One region of the Kitasatospora sp. NPDC127111 genome, then DNA from elsewhere that is predicted to be linked to it. Evidence: riboswitches for the same ligand, from Rfam matches in the RefSeq annotation. Region 1 holds a riboswitch; each other region holds the start of a gene.
The links. A riboswitch is a leader RNA that binds a small molecule or an ion and turns the genes downstream of it on or off. The one in region 1 is predicted to bind cyclic di-AMP.
Positions count from the first base shown of each region.

Region 2: another riboswitch for cyclic di-AMP. It lies ahead of ACFVHB_RS31440 (NlpC/P60 family protein); the one in region 1 lies ahead of ACFVHB_RS20430 (M23 family metallopeptidase).
Region 3: another riboswitch for cyclic di-AMP. It lies ahead of ACFVHB_RS38985 (transglycosylase family protein); the one in region 1 lies ahead of ACFVHB_RS20430 (M23 family metallopeptidase).

Region 1 is NZ_JBHXTG010000032.1:21,429-27,080, forward strand. It holds gene ACFVHB_RS20420 (GNAT family N-acetyltransferase) at 65-646, opposite strand; gene ACFVHB_RS20425 (hypothetical protein) at 689-1,561, shown strand; gene ACFVHB_RS20430 (M23 family metallopeptidase) at 1,623-2,477, opposite strand; cyclic di-AMP (ydaO/yuaA leader) riboswitch at 2,490-2,648, opposite strand; gene ACFVHB_RS20435 (YiaA/YiaB family inner membrane protein) at 2,893-3,183, shown strand; gene ACFVHB_RS20440 (alpha/beta fold hydrolase) at 3,311-4,138, shown strand; gene ACFVHB_RS20445 (TetR/AcrR family transcriptional regulator) at 4,256-4,825, shown strand; tRNA gene ACFVHB_RS20450 (tRNA-Ile) at 4,914-4,987, opposite strand; gene ACFVHB_RS20455 (SpoIIE family protein phosphatase) at 5,183-5,652, shown strand, end outside.
Region 2 is NZ_JBHXTG010000069.1:9,773-15,424, reverse strand. It holds gene ACFVHB_RS31450 (NYN domain-containing protein) at 102-1,559, shown strand; gene ACFVHB_RS31445 (NlpC/P60 family protein) at 1,772-2,815, shown strand; cyclic di-AMP (ydaO/yuaA leader) riboswitch at 3,142-3,295, shown strand; gene ACFVHB_RS31440 (NlpC/P60 family protein) at 3,306-4,445, shown strand; gene ACFVHB_RS31435 (NlpC/P60 family protein) at 4,671-5,652, shown strand, end outside.
Region 3 is NZ_JBHXTG010000130.1:1,114-6,765, reverse strand. It holds gene ACFVHB_RS38995 (septum formation initiator family protein) at 1-75, opposite strand, end outside; gene eno (phosphopyruvate hydratase) at 179-1,465, opposite strand; gene ACFVHB_RS38985 (transglycosylase family protein) at 1,860-2,783, opposite strand; cyclic di-AMP (ydaO/yuaA leader) riboswitch at 2,785-2,954, opposite strand; gene ACFVHB_RS38980 (cytochrome P450) at 3,181-4,485, opposite strand; gene ACFVHB_RS38975 (SDR family NAD(P)-dependent oxidoreductase) at 4,799-5,224, shown strand; gene ACFVHB_RS38970 (MazG family protein) at 5,275-5,652, opposite strand, start outside.

The sequences.
Region 1 (5,652 bases):
TCCACCAGGCTGTCAAAGGCGCGGGCCGGCGGACATCCGGGCCACCGGCGGACCGGGGGTGGGGTTAACCCCCCTGTCCGGGCCGGGCCGGCCACTCGTCGGCGAGCAGCGAGTACTGGAAGGCGTCGTGCCAGGCGCCGCCCCGGTACACGTCGTGCCGCACCCGGCCCTCCTGCTGGAAGCCGGCGCGGGTCAGCACCCGGGCGGAGGCCGTGTTCGCCACGTCGGCCAGGGCGGCCAGCCGGTGCAGGCCGAGCGGGCCGAACGCGAAGTCGCAGAGCAGTGCGGTGATCTCGCCCGCGTAGCCGTTGCCCCAGGTGTCGGGGCGCAGGGCGTAGCCGAGGGAGGCGGAGCCCCGGCCGCCGAGGGTGAGGGCGGCGTTGCCGATCGGGGTGGCGTCGGCCGGGTCGTCCGCGTCGGCGCGCCGGGTCACGGCGAGCCGGTAGACCGTCCGTTCCTCGCGGAGCGCCTCCTCCAGGTACTGCTCGATCTGGTCCGCGCAGTCCTCCCGGTCGCGCGGTTCGAAGGGCAGGTAGCGGGTGGCCTCCGGGTCGCCGAAGATCGCGTGCAGCGCGTCGACGTCGCCCGGGGTGTGCTGGAACTCGCGGATGGCCAGGCGGGGGCCGGTGAGTCGGACGGGGACCATGTCAGCCGACCCTACCCGGGCTTTGCGGTTACCGTACGTGACATGAACGATGAAGACCTGCGGCTCGCCCCGCGCACCAAGGCCGCCGAACTGCTCGCCTGGGCGGAGGCCGAGGGCCGGGCGCCGGTGGCCGCGGAGCCGCTGCGGGCGGTGCTGGCGCTGCTGGAGCTGGGCGAGGGCAGGATGCGCGACGGCTGGCCGGAGCTGACCTCGGACGCGGTGGAGCAGTTGCTGTACGAGCGGCTCCACCTGTACGTGCAGCCCGCGCCGGAGCAGGACCCGCTGGCGTACGGCGAGGCGGTGCGGCTGCTGATCGACCACCAGCGGGCGGTGAAGCGGCTGAACGCCAAGCGGCAGGAGCGGCTGCACGCCGAGGCCGAGTGGCAGGGCGAGGTGGCGGCCGGGCTGCTGCGCCGGGCCGATCTGGTGACCTGGCCCCGGCTGTACGCGCTGCTGCTGCACGCGCACGGCGTGGACGTCGCGGACGCGGCGGCGGTGCGGGAGTGGCTGACGGCGTTCCGGGAGCTGTCCGGGGAGGAACGGCGGGCCGGGTTCGAGGCGCTGGCGGAGGCGGGCTGGCTGGACGAGCTCGACGAGGAGGGCTGGGGTCCGGCCCGGACGCTGAGCGTGGGGATGGCCACCGACGGGGCCCGGCGGCTGCTGGAGCAGGGGCTGATGCGGCGCAGCTACCGCAACCTGGCGGAGCTGACGGCGCTGGGCCGGCCGATGCCGGACGAGCTGGCCGGGGATTTCGGCGCGTTCGAGGAGGCGGCGGCCGAGGCGGCGCTGGACCTGTGCGGGGCGTGGACGGTGCCGGGGCTGCCGAGGATGCTGCTGGCGGAGTTCCCGGACCTGGCGCCGGAGCCGGGCCAGGAGGAGATCGACGCGTACCTGGCGCAGCTGCCGCCGGAGTGAGCGTCGCGGCCCCGGCCGCCGAGCCCCTCGCGGAGGGTGACGGCCGGGGCCGGGCGGGCTGTCAGGGGGTGATGCCGCGCTGCTCGAACCAGGTCTCCGGGTCGACCGGGGCGCCGCCGCCGGGGCGCACCTCCAGGTGCAGGTGCGGGCCGGTGACGTTGCCGGTGGCGCCGACCTTGCCGAGCTGCTGGCCGGGGACGACCTTGCCGGAGCCCTTGATGATCGAGGAGAGGTGGCAGTACCAGATCTCGGTGCCGTCGGGCAGCGTCTCGACGATCCGGTAGCCGTAGGAGCCCGCCCAGCCGGCCGAGGTGATGGTGCCCTGGCCGACCGCGTACACCGGGGTGCCGGTGTCGGCGGCGAAGTCGAGACCGGTGTGCAGGTGGGCCCAGTAGGAGGCGCTCTGGCCGTAGTGGGCGGAGAGGTTGTAGTCGCGCACCGGCAGGTTGAGGGCGGCGAGCTTGGCCTTCTCGGCCTCCTCGGCGGCGCGCTTGGCCTCCTGCTGCTGGGCGGCGCGCTTGGCCTCGGCCTCCTTGGCGGCCTGGAGGCGGGCGGTCTCCTCGGCGGCGGTGCGCTGGCTGTCGGCCTGCTGCTGGATCCGGGCGGCGAGCGCGAGGCCGGGGTCGGCGGAGAGGGCGACCGGGGCCTCGTCGGGGGCCTCGACGGCGGGCGCGGCGGCCGGGGTCGCGGAGGCGAAGCCGGTGGCGCCGAGGGTGGCGGCGACGGCGGTGACGCCGAGCAGCGGCGCGGTCCCGCGGGTCTGACGCGGCATCCGGTGCCGGTTGGTCTCGGTGGCCTGCGGGGCGGCCTCGTCGGCGGGCCCGCCGGGCCCGGCACCGTACACGGGCCAGGGTTCGAGCAGCTGGGTGCCGGCTGCGGAGCCGGGCAGGTGTGCCGGAGAGTGCGTCGACGCCACGGAGGCGCGCTCCTTTCCTTCCTTCGCGCCTACCGGGTTAGCTGACGGGTTCGGAGCAGGAAGGTCTCCTACGGCTGGGCCTGGGCCCGGCCGATTCACCCCAAGGAACGTGGTTCCCCGGCTCCCTGGCCTGCCCGGAGGCCGGCCGGCGGGATTAGGCGACGGCGCACGGTGCCGTCTGGGTACGGCGTTGCGGACCGCGCTGCGTTATCAAACGTTAATCCTAGGAGCCCCTGATTCCAAGCCGTCCGTCCGGGACGAGCGGGGCCAGCACGGACCTTACGCGACCCGATGGGCGTTTTGGGGCGATTGACGACAACTCACACTACCGAACGTGATGGGACGTCAACGAACGACCGTCGTTCTGAGTACTCCTACTCATGTGCGGCCCGGCTGGCGCGACCATCCTGGCGCCATGAACGCACCGATGCAGTCACGCACCACGGCCGCGTACTTCGTCCAGGCCGTGCTCTCCTTCGCGATCTCGGGCACCGCCCTCGCGGTCGGGATCGCCTACCTCCCGGTGGGCGGCTGGACCCGGGCCTTCCTCGGGATCGGCCTGCTCTACACCGTCACCTCCTCGTTCACCCTGGCCAAGGTGATCCGCGACCGGCAGGAGACCAGCGAGATCGTCACCCGGGTCGACCAGGCCCGGCTGGAGAAGCTGCTGACCGAGCACGACCCGTTCAAGGTGGACGGCGTCTGACCGGCCGCCCGGACCGGGGCCGCCTTCAGCTTCTGCCAATAGCTTGACGGCTAAGGCTATTAGCCTTAGCTTTGTGGGTGTCGGCAGCACCGCCGACACCCGAGCCCGGCGGACCCAGGAGGCCCCCATGTCCGGCACCACCGCCCCCACCACCCAGTACCTCGACGTCACCGGCGGCCGGCTCGCCTACGACGACACCGAGCAGGGCGAGGGCGTCCCCGTCGTCCTGCTCCCCGGGATGCTGGACAGCCGGGCCGCCTACCGGCACCTGCGCCCGCTGCTGACCGCGGCCGGCCGCCGGGTGATCACCATGGACCTGCGCGGCTTCGGCGAGTCCTCGATCGTCTGGGACGACTACTCGCCGGCCGCGATCGCCACCGACGTCCTCGCCCTGCTCGACCACCTCGGCATCGAGCGCGCCGTCCTGGCCGGCAACTCGTACACCGGCGCCACCGTGGTCAAGGCCGCCGGGGACGCCCCCGAGCGGGTCGCCGGGATCGTCCTGCTGGACGCCTTCGTGGAGAACCTGCCGCCGACCGCCCTGCAGCGCGCGATGTTCGCCGTGATGGGCACGCTGCTGGTGCACTCGCCCGCGTTCTGGGGCCTCTACCACCGCAGGATGGCCTACCCGACCGCCAAGCCGGCCGACCTCGACGCGTACGTGGACGGGCTGGTCGCCGCGATGCGCACGCCCGGGCGCAGGACCGCGACCCGCGGCTACGTCCGCGGTGACTCCGCGCCCGCCGGCTGGACCGCGGCCGTGCGCTGCCCGGCCCTGGTCGTGATGGGCGGCAAGGACCCCGACTTCCCCCGGCCGGAGCTGGTCGCCGACCGGCAGGCCGCCGCGCTGCGCGCCCGCAAGGTGATGATCGAGGGAGCGGGCCACTACCCGATGGCCGACCACCCGCGGGCCACCGCCGACGCGCTGCTGACGTTCCTCGCCGAGCTGGCCTGAACCCCGCCCGCGCACCGGCCGCCCACGCACCACCCACGCGCCGGCCCACGCCCACCCACCGGCCCACGCGCCGGCCACGCGCCGCCGCCACCGCCGCCGCAACCACGGAGAACCCCCATGCCCCGCGTAGGACTCACCCCCGAGCAGGTCGTCGGCCACGCCCTCGCCCTCATCGACGAGCAGGGCCCCGAGGCCCTCACCCTGGCCGCCGTCGCCGCGCGGGCCGGAGTGGCCACTCCCTCGCTGTACAAGCACGTGAGCGGCGGGCTGGCCGAACTGCGCCGGCTGGTCGCCGTCCGGGTCACCGAGGAGCTCGCCGACCGGCTCGCCGGGGCCGCCCTCGGCCGCGGCGGGGACGACGCCGTCGCCGCCGTGCTGCGCGCCTACCACGGCTACGCCACCGAGTACCCGCACCGCTACAACGCGCTCCCCCAGGCCCCGCAGCCGGACGACGAGCTCACCCGGGCGGCGACCCGGCTGGTCGGCGTGATCATCGCGGTGCTGCGCGCGTACGGCCTCGACGGGTCGGAGGCGATCCACGCCGCCCGCGCGGTCCGCTCGGTGGCGCACGGCTTCGCCTCGCTCTCCATCGGCGGCGCCTTCCAGCTCGCGGAGGACCTCGGCGACACCCAGGACCGGCTGATCACCGTCCTCACCCACGGTCTCCGCGACTGGCCGGGGGCGTAGCACCGGGAGCGGGGGGCCGGGGCGCGTGGAACGCGGCCGGACATGCGGAAGGGCCCGGAGCGTGATCGCTCCGGGCCCTTCGACGCGGTGGGCCTAACAGGACTTGAACCTGTGGCCTCTTCCTTATCAGGGAAGCGCTCTAACCGTCTGAGCTATAGGCCCGCGTCGACAGCACAGTCTACTCGACCGCGGGACCAGGTCCCGACGCGGAGGACCGGCGCCCCGGGACCGGGTGCGGCGCCGCGGGACCGGGTGCGGCGCCGCGGGACCGGGTGCGGCGCCCGGATCACCATTCGCCGCCATGAGAAATAAGGTATTAAGAATTGAGTGTCCGATAAGACACCGCCGGAGGATCCCATGGACCTGTCCTCGCCGTGGCTTCCCCCCTCCGAGGACGAGAGCCGGACGCCGCGCAGCAGCCCCACCGCGCGCAGCGCCATGCGCTGCGTCCGCTTACTGCTCGGCTGCTCCAGTGCCGCCGAACTCCTGGGCACGGTCCTCGCCGAGGGCCCGAGCTGGATCACCGGTGAGGGCTCCGCGCTCTACCTGCTCGACTCCGCCGGCATGCTCCGGCTCACCGCCTCGCACGGCCTGCCCGACTGGGCCCACGAGCGCTACAGCGTGGTCGACCCGGCCGGCGACCTGCCCGCCGCGATGGCGCTCCGCCTGCGCCGCCCCTACCTGCTCAGCCCCGAGCGCACCAGCGTCGACTACCCCAACCGCAACACCGGGATGGGCACCGGCATGGTCGCCATCATCACCCTGCCGATGATCGTCGACGCGCAGCCGATCGGGGTGCTGGCGCTCGCCCTCGCCCACCGGGGCAC
Region 2 (5,652 bases), on a different contig from region 1:
GGGCGGCCGCCGTCGGCCGTACCCACTGGACCAGGATCGGAGCCGAGGACGTGGTGGACGCAGCGAAGGAGCCCGCCGGGCCGCAGGGGCGGCAGCCCGCTGTGGACGCGCAGGCGCCGGACGCGGCCGAGGAAGCCACGTCCGCCCCCGCGGCCCCCGCCGGGGCGGCCGCCGACGGGCCCGCGACCGGCGAGGAGTCCGGCGGTGACGAGCCGGCGGAAGACGGCTCCGCGCCGGCGGAGCAGGCCGCCGAGAAGCTCGACCGGCCGCTGCCCGAGGGCGTGCGCCGCCGGGTGGTCGGCCTCGCCGCCGACGCGCTCGGCGGGCTGCCGCCTGGCGAGCTGCCCCAGTCGCTGCGCCAGTACGCCAAGTTCACCCCGGCCCGGCGGGCCAAGTACGCGGCCACCGCGCTGGCCGCCGCGCTGGAGTCCGAGCCGGCCTTCCGGGTGCGGATAGCGGAGCGGCTGCGGCTGGGCCAGCCCGATCTGGTGAAGGCGCTGGAGTCGGGCAGCGTGCCCGGGGCCGCCGATCCGATGGACGTCGCGGCCGCCGCCTACCTGGTGCGCTCGGCGGGCTGGAGCCGGCTGGTCGCCGAGGCCGGCGAGGAGGCCGAGCGGGCCGGCGCCGAGGGCGCGGCCGCCGAGGCGACCCGGCTGGCGGAGAAGCTGCAGGCGGAGCTGGCCGAGGTGCGGGCCGCGGCCCGGGCGGACCTGGACCGGCAGCGGGCCGAGTCGGAGGAGGTCCGCAGGGAGGCCGACTCGCTGCGCCGGAAGGTGCGGTCGCTGGAGAGCGACACCCGCCGGGCGCAGGCCGAGACCCGCCGGCTGGCCGCCGAACTGGAGGCACTGAAGGCGCAGGCCGCCGCCGAGCGCGGCGCGGCGGAGAGCGAGGCGCGCCGGCTCCGGCACCGGATCTCCGAGCTGGAGAACGCCGCCGAGCAGGGCCGCCGTTCGGCCCGCGAGGGGCGCAGCGTCGAGGACATGCGGCTGCGGCTGCTGCTGGACACCGTGCTGCAGTCGGCGCAGGGCCTGCAGCGGGAGCTGGCGCTGCCGGTCTCGCAGATCCGGCCGGCCGACCTGGTGGAGGCGGTGGTGCCGGGCGCGGCCTCGCCGCACGACGTGGCCCGGCGCGGGCTGGCCGAGGACGATCCGGCGCTGCTGGACCAGCTGCTGGCGATCCCGCAGGTCCACCTGGTGGTGGACGGCTACAACGTGACCAAGACCGGCTACCCGACGCTGCCGCTGGAGCAGCAGCGGATCCGGCTGCTGGGCGGGCTGGCGATGCTGGCCCAGCGCACCCAGGCGGAGGTCACCTGTGTGTTCGACGGGCAGGACCTGGACGTGCCGGTGATCATGGCGCCGCCGCGCGGGGTCCGGGTGCGGTTCAGCCGGACCGGGGAGACGGCGGACGAGCTGATCAGACGCCTGGTGCGGGCCGAGCCGCAGGGCCGGCCGGTGGTGGTGGTCTCCACCGACCGGGAGGTCGCGGAGGGCGTGCGGAAGGCGGGCGCGCGCCCCGTCGCCTCGGTGCTGCTGCTCAACCGGCTGGCGCGGCCGTAGGCTGTCGCGAACCCCGCCCGGACCGGCGTGACACCTGGTCAGCGCCCGGTTCGCGGTGATGTGGGGATTCCGTGAAGTCATGGCGTCGGGCTGGAGTTCACGCCATCGGGGGAGTGGCGGAAAGCCTGGATCTTCACTAGGGTCTGGCGTCAAACCTATTTTCCGGATTCTCACCCGATCGGGTGAGTCCGTTGGAAGAAGGAGCCGGTCCCTTGGCCTCCCACCGCCGTCCCAAGCAGCCGAGCCGCGCGCGGGTCTCCGTGCTCACCGCTGCCGCTGCGACCGCGGTCGCCCTCTCCGCCCAGGTCGCCGCGCACGCCGCACCGAGTCCGTCCCCCAAGAAGGACGACGTGAAGGCGCAGATCGACCAGCTGCAGGAAGAGGCGGAGCAGGCGACCGAGAAGTACAACGGCGCCAAGGAGCGGGCGGACCAGCTGCGCAAGCAGGCGGACCAACTGCAGGACCAGGTGGCCCGCGGCCAGGACCAGATGACCCAGCTTCAGGGCGGGCTGGCGGCGGTGGCCGGCGAGCAGTACCGCAGCGGCGGCATCGACCCGTCCGTCCAGCTGATGCTCTCCTCCGACCCGTCCGGCTACCTGGACAAGGCCTCCAGCGTCCAGCAGGCCAGCTCCAGCCAGACCGAGGCGCTCAAGGGCCTCCAGGACCAGCAGCGCCGGCTGGACCAGCAGAAGGCCGAGGCGGCCGCCATCCTGGCCTCGCTGGACAGCACCACCAAGGACCTGAACCAGGCCAAGGCGGACGTCAACAAGAAGCTCAAGGAGGCCCAGGACCTGCTGAACTCGCTCAGCGCGGCCGACCGGGCCGCCCTGCGCGCCCAGCAGCAGCAGGAGGACCGGGCCTCGCGCGGCTCCGAGCGGGCCGACCTGGGCAGCCTGCCGCAGGCCGGCGGCTACGCCGGTGCGGCCGTGTCCAACGCGATGAGCAAGCAGGGCTCGCCGTACGTCTGGGGCGCCACCGGCCCGAGCACCTTCGACTGCTCCGGCCTGATGGTCTGGGCGTACGGGAAGGCCGGCATCTCGCTGCCGCGCACCTCGCAGGCGCAGGGCAACGTCGGCGCCCGGGTGCCCTCGCTCGCCGAGGCCCAGCCCGGCGACCTGATCATCTACCGCAGCGACCGCAGCCACGTCGGGATGTACATCGGCAACGGCATGGTGGTGCACGCGCCGCACACCGGTGACGTGGTCAAGGTGATGAAGGCCGACGCGATGCCGATCAACACCATCCGCCGGGTCTGACGGACCGACACGCCCGCGGGCCGCGTCCCGGCCCTGTGATCCGCGCCACCCCGGAGCCGGGGTGGCGCCGGCGTGTCCGGCGGCAGGGTGACAAGCGATCAGCTCCGCGTACGGCACCGATCACGCCCGGTCATATTCACAAATGAACTTGGTTATTCTTCCGTCTTTTTTCTGACAAGGATTTGAACGGATCACGGTTCTGTTACTAGGGTCGTGCCTCGAACCACCGCACAGTCGATCACCCAGCCCGGGTGGCGGCGGTGGTTTACCGCCGAGTTCGTGAAGCAGCGGGACGGGTCGCACGACCTGTCGGACGGGGAGCCCAGCAGTCGGGGGCGCTGTGGAGCGGAGCCGGGGAACCACGTTCCTCCGGGGTGAATCGGCGCCAGGTCGGCCGGTGGAACGGCCGGTGAGGCGTCGTAGGGCAGCTTCCGGCCCGAACCCGTCAGCTCACCCGGTAGGCGGGCGTTGGAAGAAGGAGTCCGCCTTCGTGGCGTCCCATCGTCGTCCCAAGCCTGCCGGCCGCGCCAAGGTCTCGATCCTGACCGGCGTCGCCGCCGCCGCCGTCGCCCTCTCCGCGCAGTCCGGTGCCCACGCCGACCCGACGCCGACCAAGGACCAGGTCAAGGAGCAGGTCGACCAGCTCAACGAGCAGGCCGAGCAGGCGACCGAGAAGTACAACGGCGCCCAGGCCAAGCAGCAGGAGCTGCAGAAGCAGGTCGGCCAGCTGCAGGACAAGGTGGCCCGCCAGCAGGCCGCGGTCACCGACGCGCAGGGCGGCCTCGCCGAGATCGCCGGCGAGCAGTACCGCACCGGCGGCATATCGTCGACCGTCCAGCTGATGCTCTCGTCCAGCCCGGACAACTTCCTCAACCAGGCCGGGGCCCTGACCCAGGCGAGCAGCACCCAGTCCGGCGCGCTGAAGGAGCTCCAGGAGCAGCAGCGCAGGCTCGACCAGGACCGCAACGAGGCCCAGGCCAAGCTCGGCGAGCTGGAGGCCACCACCCAGCAGCTGAAGGCCTCCAAGGAGGAGGTCCAGGCCAAGCTGGCCAAGGCCCAGGAGCTGCTCAACACGCTGACCGAGCAGGAGCGCCAGGCGATGCGCGCGGCCGAGGAGAAGGCCGCCGCCGAGGCGAAGGCGAAGGCGGACGCCGCCGCCAAGGCCGCGGCCACCGCGAAGGCGGACGCCGACCGCGCCTCGCGCGACAGCGGCCGCACCGACCTCAGCGGCAGTTCGCAGGCGTCCACGCCGGCCCCCAAGCCGGTCGCCGCGGGCAGCTCGCGCGGCGCCGCCGCGCTGTCCATCGCGGCCACCAAGGTCGGCAGCCCGTACGTCTACGGCGCCGCGGGCCCGAACTCCTTCGACTGCTCGGGCCTGATGGTCTGGGCGTTCAACCAGGTCGACGTGTCGCTGCCGCGCACCTCCCAGGAGCAGGCGGGTGCCGGCACCCGGATCGGCTCGGACATCTCCCAGGCCCAGCCCGGCGACCTGCTGATCTTCTACAGCGACGCCCACCACGTCGGGATCTACGCGGGCAACGGCCAGGTGCTGCACGCTCCCAAGCCGGGTGCGTCGGTCCGCTACGAGGCCGTCTCCAACATGCCGCTGGCCTCCATCGTGCGGGTCTGATCCCCGCTCGGGCGCTCACGGGCCCGGTCTCCCTCGCGGGAGGCCGGGCCTGCGGCTTTTCCGGCGGCTCGGGCTGATGTCCGATTGGTGGGCGAATATTCGGGTTGGGAGGGGTTTGGACTCGCTCGCCCGGACTCGCTAACGTCTGCCACCGGACTCCCGCTGGAGAGCCGCCCGCCCCGGTGCGGCGGCGGGGCCGGGCCGCAGGATTGGAGCCGCCGTCGCATGGCCGTGCACCGCCGTTCCCCGCTGTCAGGTGCGCACGCTCTCGCCCGTGCGCTGGTGCTCACCGCGGCGGCCACCACCGTCCTGGGCATGGCGGCCGGCGGCACCGCCCAGGCCGCCCCCGGCGCGCCGGACGCGCCGTCGAACCGCAAGGACGTCAAGGCCCAGGTCGAGCAGCTCTACGACGAGGCCGAGCAGGCCTCCGAGAAGTACAACGCGGCGCTCGACGCCCAGCAGCGGCTGCAGCACGAGACCGGCACCCTGCAGCAGCAGGTCGCCGTCGCCCAGGACGAGCTCAACCAGCTGCGCGGCGACCTCGCCACCGTGGCCGGCGCCGAATACCGCGGCGGCGGCCTGGCCCGGACCGTCCAGCTGATGCTCTCCACCGACCCCGAGGGCTACCTCTCCAGGGCCCGCTCCCTCGACCAGGAGGCCGAGCGGCAGAACGACACCCTGCACGAGGTGGTGGCCCGTCAGCGCCGGCTCGACCAGCGCCGGGCCGAGACCTCCGTCAAACTCGCCGAACTGGACCAGACCCGCCGCGCGCTCGCCGAGGGCAAGCAGCAGATCCAGCAGCGGCTGGCCGCGGCGCAGAAGCTGCTCAACAGCCTGGACGCCGGCGAGCGGGCCCGGATGACCGCCCAGGACGCCCGCGAGGCCGAGCAGCGCGCCACCCGCGGCACCGACCGGCTCGACCTGGGCACCACTCCGCCCGCCTCCGAACGCGGCGCCGCCGCCCTGGCCGCCGCCGTGAAGATGATCGGCGCGCCCTACGTGTACGGATCCACCGGGCCCCGTGCGTTCGACTGCTCCGGTCTGATGTACTGGAGCTGGCGGCAGGCCGGAGTGACCCTGCCGCGCACCTCGCAGGCCCAGGCGTACGCCGGCCAGCGGGTCAGCCTCTCCGACGCGCGACCGGGAGACCTGGTGATCTTCTACCGGGACATGCACCACGTCGGCATGTACGCCGGCGGCGGGGTGA
Region 3 (5,652 bases), on a different contig from region 1:
CACCAGGACGAGGACGGTCGCCCGGCTCGTGAAGCGAGGCCGGGCCGCCAAGCCCGGGATCCGCCATCCTGCCATCTCCCGTTTCCCCTCCTGGTCGCGCCGGTGCCCCGCCGTCCACCCTACGGGGTGAACCGGCGGGGCACCGGTGCGATCAGTGTGTGTCAGCCGCCGTACTCGGTCAGCCCTCGTGCTTGAAGCGCGGGAAGGCGCCGCGGCCGGCGTACTCGGCGGCGTCGTCGAGGATCTCCTCGATGCGCAGCAGCTGGTTGTACTTGGCGACGCGCTCGGAGCGGGCCGGGGCACCGGTCTTGATCTGGCCGCAGTTGGTGGCGACGGCCAGGTCGGCGATGGTGACGTCCTCGGTCTCGCCGGAGCGGTGCGACATCATGCAGCGGTAGCCGTTGCGCTGGGCCAGCTCGACGGCGTCCAGGGTCTCGGTCAGCGAGCCGATCTGGTTCACCTTGACCAGCAGCGCGTTGGCGGTGCCGGTCTCGATGCCCTTGGCCAGGCGGGCCGGGTTGGTGACGAACAGGTCGTCGCCGACCAGCTGGACCTTGTCGCCCAGCTTGACGGTCATGGCCTTCCAGCCGTCCCAGTCCGACTCGTCCAGCGGGTCCTCGATGGAGACCAGCGGGTACGCGGCGACCAGCTCGGCGTAGTACTCGATCAGCTCGGCGGCCGAGAGGGCCTTGCCCTCGAACTGGTAGGCGCCGTCCTTGTAGAACTCGGAGGCGGCGACGTCCAGGGCCAGCGCCACGTCGCGGCCGGGCACGTAGCCGGCCTTCTGGATGGCCTCGGTGATGAGGTCCAGGGCCTCGCGGTTGCTGTCCAGGTTCGGGGCGAAGCCGCCCTCGTCGCCGAGACCGGTGGAGAGGCCGCGCTCCTTCAGGACGCCCTTGAGGGTGTGGTAGACCTCGACGCCCCAGCGGACGGCCTCGGAGAAGGACTCCGCGCCGATCGGGGCGATCATGAACTCCTGGATGTCGACGTTGGAGTCCGCGTGCGAGCCGCCGTTGAGGATGTTCATCATCGGGACCGGCAGGACGTGCGCGTTCGGGCCGCCCAGGTAACGGAACAGCGGCAGGTCGCTGGCCTCGGAGGCGGCGTGCGCCACGGCGAGCGAGACGCCCAGGATGGCGTTGGCGCCGAGCGAGGACTTGTCCGGGGTGGCGTCCAGGTCGAGCATGGCCTGGTCGATCAGGCGCTGCTCGGTGGCGTCGTAGCCGACCAGCTCCGGGCCGATCTGCTCGATGACGGCCAGGACGGCCTTCTCCACGCCCTTGCCGAAGTAGCGGTTCTTGTCACCGTCGCGCAGCTCCAGCGCCTCGAAGGCGCCGGTGGAGGCACCCGAGGGGACGGCGGCACGGCCGGTGCTGCCGTCGTCGAGGCCGACCTCGACCTCGACCGTGGGGTTGCCACGCGAGTCGAGGATCTCACGGGCTACGACGACATCGATGGACGGCACGAGGCATCTCCTAGCGGAAGCAGGTTCGGCTGACGGTGGGTGCTGTCGGCCGGACGATTGCGGAGTCGTTACGACCAGAGCCTAACCGCACGGGCTCCCGGGGCCACGCTGACCTCGGCCCCGTCTCAGCGTGTGGCCGCTCTACCCACCGGTAGTTCACCTGGTTGCCCGGCGGAAGGCGACCAGACGGGGACGAAGGGGCCGAATCCGGCCCCCGTTCGCGGTGTCGGCGGGCTCCCGGCGGTCGGCGTCGGCACGCTCCGGCGGTGGCCGGCGTCGGTGGCCGGCGGCGGCACGCTCCGGCGGTGGCCGGCTGCGGTGGCCGGCTGCGCTGGTCGGCGGCGGTGGCCGGCTGTGGTGTGCGCCGGCCCGGTCCCGCCGGGCCGGCGGCGGATCAGCCGAGGTTGAGCACCTGGCCGGGCAGGATCAGGTTCGGGTCGGCGCCGACCGTGCCGCGGTTGCCGTCGTACAGCGTCTGCCAGCCGCCGGAGACGTCGTGGGCGGCGGCGATGCCGGCCAGCGTGTCCCCGGACCGGACGGTGTAGTCGTGGCCGGAGCGCTGCTGGGTGACGGGCGCGGCCGGGGCGCTCTGCGCGGCCGCCGGAGCCTCCTGACCCGTGGTCCGGCCCGCGGCCTGGCCCGCGGCGTGGCCGGCGTACTGCTGGTAGATGTCCTGGTGGCTGGTCCAGTACCAACCACCGTCGTTCTGGTACCAGTACACCTTCGCGTCGGCGTCCCAGCCGTCGTGGCCGGAGAACGCCGGGGCCTGGGTCTGCTGCTGGGCCTGCGGCTGCGCGTACTGCTGGGCGGCGGGCTTCTGCGCCTGCGGCCCGGCCGGCTGGGCGGGCTTCTGGACCGGCTTCGGCTGGGCGGGCTTCTGGACCGGCTGCTGCGCGGCGGGCTTGGCGTCCGCCGAGGTGTCGACCGCGGCCGGGGCGCCGCCCTTGCTCAGACCGGCCTTCTGGGAGCAGACCGGCCAGGCGCCCGGCCCCTGCGAGGCGAGGACCTTCTCGGCGACCGAGATCTGCTGCGCCTTGCTGGCCTGGTTGGCCTGGGGCGCGTACGACGTGCCGCCGTACGCCTTCCAGGTGCCGGAGGTGAACTGCAGACCGCCGTAGAAGCCGTTGCCCGTGTTGATGCTCCAGTTGCCGCCGCTCTCGCACTGGGCGACCGCGTCCCAGGTGGAGACCGGGGCGGCCGAGGCGCCGGTGGCGGTGAGGATCGGCATCGCGAGTCCGACGCCGGCCACACCGGCGACGGCGATGGCCTTCTCGGCCTGGGTACGACGACGGTGACGGCCAGTTCCAACGAACAGCATGAAGGTCCCTCTCCGCACGCCTGCGAGGTGAGCTGTCGGGTTCGGACCGGGAGGTGGCCCGGCCGCCGTGCGCGGAATCGCTTCCGCTCGGGCGGCTTCACCCCGAGCCGTGGGGAACGGCAACAAACCTGGTTCCCCCGCCCCTGCCCAGGGTTCTGGTCGGTTTCCCGTGACGCGGCGGGCAGGATTCGGCGTCCCGCGCACGAGGTCCGCAGCTGCGAACTCAACGGAGAGTAGACAGATCCTCTTACCAATCACAAGCTCATATCGCCGATATCACACAGAAATTACGGCGTGTGGTCGATCGCCCACCAACGGAGGCGGTATGTCCGCTTTGATGGTGGTTCAACCCCCGGAAAACGACGCACCGGCGACGTCTCGTCAGCGTGTCGGAGCCTCAGCCGGAGGTGTCGGCGGCGCCGGCGGACGGCTCCACGGCCTTCTTCTCCGGGCTGAATTCGACCGGAAGCTCACGAAGTCCACGCATGATCAGACCGCCGCGCCAGCGCAGATTGTCCGGGCTTTCGGCAAGCCGCAGATCCGGCAGCCGGGTGAGCAGGGTGGCCAGTGCCGCCCGCCCTTCGAGCCGGGCCAGCGGGGCGCCGATGCAGTAGTGGATGCCGTGCCCGAAACCCAGGTGCGGGTTGTCCGTCCGGGTCAGGTCTAGGCCGTTCTCGTCGGCGAACCGCGCGGGGTCCCGGTTCGCCGCGGCGAGCACCACCAGCACCGGGTCGCCGACCGGGATCTCCACCCCGCCGATGGTCAGCGGGCTGGTCGCGAAGCGCCAGGTGGCCAGCTCCACCGGCCCGTCGTAGCGCAGGAGTTCCTCGATCCCGGTTTCCAGCAGGCCGCTCTCGCCACGGGCGACCGACTCCTGCAGCAGCGCCCGCTGGCCCGGGTTGCGCAGCAGCGCGTACGTGCCGTTGCCGATCAGGTTCACGGTCGTCTCGAACCCCGCGAACAGCAGGATGAAGGCCATCGCCGCGGCCTCGTTCTCGGTCAGGTGCTCACCGTGGTCGCTGGCCCGGATCAGGCCGGAGATCAGGTCGTCGCCGAGGTCCGCCCGCTTGCGGTGGATCAGCTCGGCGAGGTACGCCCGCATCCGCTTCACCGCCCGGCCCACGCCGCCGCGTTGGCCGCTGCCGTGCCCCGGCTTCGTGTGCCGCAGCATCATCCCGGCCCAGTCGCGGAAGTCGTCCTGGTCCTCGGCCGGCACGCCCAGCATGTCGCAGATCGCGTAGATGGGGAGCGGGAAGGCGAACTCGTGGATCAGGTCGGCGCTGCCCCGGGCCGCGAAGCCGTCGATCAACCGGTCCGTGAGCTGCTGCACCCGCGGCTCGAACTCGGCCACCCGGCGCGGCGTGAACGCCTTCGACACCAGCCGGCGCAGCCGGGTGTGGTCCGGCGGGTCGATGTTCAGCAGGTGCGTCATCAGGTCGGCCTGGCGCTCGCCCGGGATGCCGACCCGGCCGGTGCGGTGCGCCTGCCCGCTGTGGTGCACCGGGTTCTTGGAGAGCCGGCTGTCGGCGAGCGCCTGCCGGGCGTCCGCGTACCGGGTGACCAGCCAGGCCTCGACCCCGCTCGGCAGGGTGGTGCGGTGCACCGGCTCGTGCTCGCGCAGCCAGGCGTACGCCGGGTACGGGTCGGCGGCGAACTCCCAGGTGAAGAGCGGCGGGCGGGCAGAATCGGGCTGAACTGGCATGTCTCGACGGTATCCGGTGCGGGGCGCGGCGGCGGGTCCCGGGCGCGGGGCCTGCGTGCGGGGCGGTGTACGGGGCCTGCGTGCGGTCCTGCGTACGGGTCCTGAGCGCGGTTCGGCGTGCGGGACCCGCGGTCGGGACCCGGCCGGTGTGGGCGGGGAGACGGGGCCCTTCCGGGGGTTGCCCGGTGCCGCAGGAGTGAGCCTGGTCACCTGCGGGGTATTCCCTGTTGCGGAGGGTCAGGACATGCCTACGATCCTCCGCAAAGCAGAACGTGGGCGCCGGTGCGGAGCCGCCCACAGGGAGGAGCGCACCATGCGGGTCACCGGGGCAGTCGTCGTCATCGCGGTACTCGACGGCGGGTCGGGCGCCGACCTGGCACGCCGCTTCACCGCCGCCGGCGCCGCCGGGGTGCTCGTCGCCGACCAGCGCGAGGGCATCGCCGAGGACCTCGCCACCGAGCTCGACCGGCCCGGCTGCCCCGTCGTCGGCGTCTGCGGCGACATCCGCCGCCCCAGCGACGTCGCCGCCCTGGTCGACACCGCCGAGAAGCACCTCGGCCCGATCGACCTGTTCTGCGTGGCCGGCTCCGACGGCGAGCGGATCATCTCCCTCGCCGACCTGCCCGACCACCTCGACCTGGAGCGGCTCGCCGAGCTGCTCGCGCTGGTCGGCGAGGCCATCGGCGAGGTCGTGGTCCCGCCGCAGCGCCGGCCGGTGGAGGACGTCGCTGCGGTCTGACCCGCCCCGCAGCGCTCGTCACCCCGCCGCGCTCACCGCCCCGGCTCCGGTCACTCCGGCCGGTCGGGCTCCAGCCCCTCGGAGGCGCGGACCGCGTCCCGGTAACCGCGCGCCGCCGCCCGCAGCGCCGCGTCCACGTCCACCCCCGCGTCGTGCGCCCGCTGCGCCACGGCGAGCAGCAGCGTGCCCGCCGACTCCGCGGTGAGCTCCGCCGGCAGCTCGTACGGCGCGTCCGGCACGCCCGCGACCCCGCCCCGGCGCACCCGCGACACCAGCTTCGCCGCGTACGCCAGCGACGGCAGCCCGGCCGGCACGCCGTCCAGCACCGACTCGCGCTCCGACTTCTCGGCCGCCTTCAGCGCCTCCCAGTTCGCCTCCACCTCGGCCGCGCCCGCGGCCTCGGCGTCCCCGAACACGTGCGGGTGGCG